One region of the Mycobacterium sp. pV006 genome, then DNA from elsewhere that is predicted to be linked to it. Evidence: riboswitches for the same ligand, from Rfam matches in the RefSeq annotation. Region 1 holds a riboswitch; the other holds the start of a gene.
What was found. A riboswitch is a leader RNA that binds a small molecule or an ion and turns the genes downstream of it on or off. The one in region 1 is predicted to bind S-adenosylmethionine.
Positions count from the first base shown of each region.

Region 2: it holds a riboswitch for S-adenosylmethionine, as region 1 does, so the genes downstream of both, ACAG25_RS07815 (hypothetical protein) here and ACAG25_RS09245 (bifunctional o-acetylhomoserine/o-acetylserine sulfhydrylase) in region 1, are expected to answer to the same signal.

Region 1 is NZ_JBGGKT010000004.1:309,413-311,608, forward strand. It holds gene ACAG25_RS09245 (bifunctional o-acetylhomoserine/o-acetylserine sulfhydrylase) at 1-852, opposite strand, end outside; SAM riboswitch class IV at 894-1,013, opposite strand; gene ACAG25_RS09250 (alpha/beta fold hydrolase) at 1,083-1,919, opposite strand; gene ACAG25_RS09255 (exodeoxyribonuclease III) at 1,983-2,196, shown strand, end outside.
Region 2 is NZ_JBGGKT010000004.1:23,821-26,016, forward strand. It holds gene ACAG25_RS07810 (NUDIX domain-containing protein) at 1-560, shown strand, start outside; gene ACAG25_RS07815 (hypothetical protein) at 565-1,152, opposite strand; SAM riboswitch class IV at 1,185-1,297, opposite strand; gene ACAG25_RS07820 (metallophosphoesterase) at 1,453-2,196, shown strand, end outside.

The DNA.
Region 1 (2,196 bases):
CGCGTTGAAGGGGGACGCCGACGCGCCGATGTCCCGCAGCAACTGCACCCGCGCTTTGAGTGCGTAGGCGGGGGGCCCCAACTCGGCGAAGACCACGCCGTTGTAGGAGGGGTCGGGCTCGGTGAAGCCCGGGAAACGGCCGTTGGTCCAGTCGAAGGTGCCGCCGTCGACGATCACTCCGGCGATCGCGGTGCCGTGGCCGCCGAGGTACTTGGTGGCCGAGTGGACGACGATGTCGGCGCCGTGGCTCAGCGGTTGGATCAGGTACGGGGTCGCGATGGTGTTGTCGACGATCAACGGCACGCCGACCTCGTGGGCGACGCCGGAGACGGTCGGGATGTCGAGCACGTCGATCTGCGGGTTGGAGATCGACTCGGCGAAGAACGCCTTGGTGGTGGGCCGGGCCGCAGCACGCCAGGAGTCGGGGTCGTCGGGATTATCGACGAAGCTGACCTCGATGCCGAGCTTGGGCAGCGTGTAGTGGAAGAGGTTGTAGGTGCCGCCGTAGAGCCGCGGTGAGGACACCACGTGGTCACCGACGCCGGCCACGTTCAGGATCGCCAGCGTCTCGGCCGCCTGGCCGGACGACAGGAACAGGGCGGCCACCCCACCTTCCAGCGCCGCGATGCGCTGCTCGACGACATCGGTCGTCGGGTTCATGATGCGGGTGTAGATGTTGCCCGTCTCGGCCAGACCGAACAGCGCCGCCGCGTGATCGGTGTCGCGGAAGGCGTAGCTGGTGGTCTGGTAGATGGGCAACGCCCGCGCGTTGGTGGTGGCGTCCGGGGTCTGCCCGGCGTGGACCTGCTTGGTCTCGAATGCCCAGTTGGAGCTGGGATCGGGTTGCGTCATCAGGGCGCTCCTCCATGAAACTGGGGGCCCGTTTCATGGCGGACCCGCGCTTGCCTTATAGCCGTGGGCGGCTACTCAACCTGGTCATCACCCGGGGCACCCCACCGCGAGTGGAGGGTTGCCGGCCAGCGAGCCGGGGCTTGACGCTGGCGCTCATGACCGACTCGAAGGTTATCGCACGACCTCCGAACCCTGCCAGTGGGTCGGCGTCGGCGCAGGTCAGAGGATTTTCAGTGGCCGGCTGCGCTGGTGTTCGGCGTCGTGTGCTCGTCGACGAACGAGGTGATCAGATCGGCGATCACGCCCGGGGCCTCGAGCATCGGGATGTGTCCGTAGCCGTCGAGGCGGACCACCTTGGTGTCCGACGGGCAGTGCTGCAGGAAGTACCGGTTGCCGCGCGGGGTCGGGAACACGCGGTCCTTCTCGCAGAACACCAGCTGGGTAGGGGCGCTCAGGTTGGCCAGCTCGAGCAGGCCGGGCAGCCGCAGCGTCTTGACCAGGAGCTGCAGGTAGGCGCTGCAGTGGGTGGCGTCGATGACCAGGTCGTGCAGGTCCTCGTCATCCGGGCCGTCGGCCGGGCCGCTGACCGGCAGCGTCGCCAGGCGCCGCGCGCCGGGCAGCTTGAGGATGCGCGGGCCGACCAGACGGGCCGCGATCAGCACGGGACCACCGAGGATGAACTTGAGCACGGTCTCGTACTTGGTCAGCGAATGCTGCGACCAGCCGCCGGCCGGCCCGATCGCCGTCATGGTGCGGGCGCGGCCGCGGCGTTCGAGCTCGAAGCCGACCCAGCCGCCCAGCGAGTTGCCGACGATGTGGGCGGTCTTCCAGCCCAGTTCGTCCATGCGGCGCTCGATGTCGTCGACGAGGATGTGTGTGTCGAGCAGCCAGGTGTCGGAGCGGCGTCCGCCGTGGTGGCCGACCATCGTCGGGGCGTACACCTCGAAGCGGCCGGTGTCGGTCAGCTGCGCGGCAACCTTGCGCCACACGTTCTGGGAGCACAGGAACGGGTGCAGCAGCAGGATCGGTTCTCCCGAACCGCTGTGGATCGGTTCGCGTTCAGCCATGCGGCCGACAGTAAGGTGATACCGGCGGTACCGCAAGAATGGGGTGTTCTAGGGTCGGGCCTCATGAGTGCGATCACGGTGAGCACCGTCAACGTCAACGGCGTCCGGGCCGCCGTCAAGCAGCGCTCCGCGGAGAACCTCGGTCTCCTGGCGTGGCTGGACGACACCGTGGCCGATGTGGTGTGTCTGCAGGAGACCCGCGCCGACGACGAACAGTTGGCCGATGCGTTGGCTCCCGCGCTGGCCGACGGGTGGCACCTGGCCTCGGCGGCACCGC
Region 2 (2,196 bases), 290 kb from region 1:
ACGAGGACGACGGACTCCTCGTCCTGCAGGTCCGCCGCGCGGCGGGTAGGGGATGGGCACTTCCCGGCACGTTCCTGCACGAGGGCGAGACTCTGGCCGACGCGGTCGACCGGTCGCTGCGCGTGAAAGCCAATGTCGGCGGCCTACATCCGCGGCAGCTCCACGTCTTCGATGACCCCACCCGTGACGACCGCGGCTGGGTCTTGTCGGTCGCCCATCTCGACGTCGTCCGCCCTGACCGACTGCAGTCCCGCTTCCCGGAGGTTACGCGTCTGGTACCGGTGCACTCGCCGGGCCGGCTCATCTACGACCACGCCGACATCATCGCCCGGGCCCTCGACCACCTCCGCGCCCAGTACGCCGACAAACCCGACCCGTACGGCCTTCTCGGCGACCACTTCACGATCCGCGAACTGCGCTACGCGCACGAACAAGTCGCCGGGCATCCTCTGCAACGGGACTGGTTCCGCCGCATCATGGAACCCCAGCTCGTCGCGACCGGCACCCTCGCCAGCAAGGGACGCGGGCGACCCGCCGAGGTGTTTCGGCGACCGGCCTGACCGGTCACTGACGACCGATCAGACGAGCGAACGCATCTAAGGACGCGTCTCGTCCCGGCGGGTGCACCTCCTGCCACACACGTAACGGAACATCCGCCAGCGGGTCGAAACTCGCAGCCAGTCTGCGATATTCGAGCTGCGGCCATTCGCGGAGATGCTCATCGCCGCGTGCGAACTCCTTGAGTCGATCGAGTTGCTGCGCCTGGACGTCCGGGCTGGCGTTCAGCCGGACGCTCACGCCGTTCATGATGCTGTGGCGGCCCAGCTTGAACGGCGCGAACCCCCATCTCCTGGCGGCCGCGGTGTGGACCGCCCGGCAGTCCTCGCAGGCGAGCCAGGACCACCGGGACGGTCCGCCCGCCGTCGCTCGGAAGCAGATGATGCACAGGTCGTGGTCGCGGGACACATCGGCCCACTCCCGATCCCACCTCACCGGGAAGTCCTCGCAGCCGCATGACTGCCACAGCATCGGGGTCACTGAGGTCGCCCGGCGCACCGGGCCACGGATCCCGCCGCACGGGATGTGCACCGACAGCTCGGTGATGCGTTGACGAAGTGCAGCATCCGTTGCGCTGTATGGGGTCTCGATCATTGTTCGCCGTTCTGGCGACACCACCCTCGGGTGTCCACCGCTTGCACGCCGATGCGTGCCCGCTCTTCTCCTGGGGCACCGTGCGGTGGTCGCGCGGTTGCCGGGACGGCGGGCCAGGTACCCGAACAGCCGTCCGCTCGTGAGCTGCTGCCAGCATAACCCGACGCGGCGACATGTCGGTGGGCGTTGCTATCTTGAAGATGTCTCCCGCGCGACGGGAATCACCCTCTTCGACTTCCGGCGGACGCCCCGCCGACCCAAAGCTTCGACGCGCCCAAAGGCGACAGAAAGGGGGACCCCATGTCCGCATATCTCGAGACTGCCGGCTACGACGTCATCGGTGACGTCCACGGCTGCGGTACCGAACTCATCGCCCTGCTCGATGCGCTCGGCTACACGCCGACCGGGCCCGGCGGTGCCTACCGGCACGCAACGCGCTCAGCGATCTTCGTCGGTGACCTGATCGACCGGGGGCCGCAGCAGCTGCAGGTGCTGCAGACGGTCAAGGCGATGGTCGACAGCGGTAGTGCGCGAATGGTGTTGGGGAACCACGAGTTCAACGCCATGGCGTACGCCGTCGAGTGGCCGGACAAGCCGGGGAAGTTCCTGCGACCGCATGATGACCCGACCGACGAGCGGGCCGCGAAGAACGAGAAGCAGCACGCAGCCTTCCTCGAGCAACTGACCGACGAGCAGCGCGCCTACTATCTGGCCTGGTTCATGACCCAGCCGTTGTGGCTCGACCTGGGGGACATCCGCGTCGTGCACGCCTGCTGGCACGAGGAGTCCATCACGCTGCTGCAACGCGAGCTCGGCGGTGACCGGATCGTCTCCACCGAGCATCTGGTGCGCGCCTCAACTCCCGACGACCCCGTCTACGTCGCAATCGAGACGCTGCTGAAGGGGCCGGAGATCAGCCTCGTCGACCACGGCCAGGATCCCTATCACGACAAGGACGGCCACCCTCGCGGCGCGGCGCGGGTGCGCTGGTGGAACGCCGAGGCCGCCACTCTGCGCGACCTGGCCGAGATGGGCGGCAAGTTC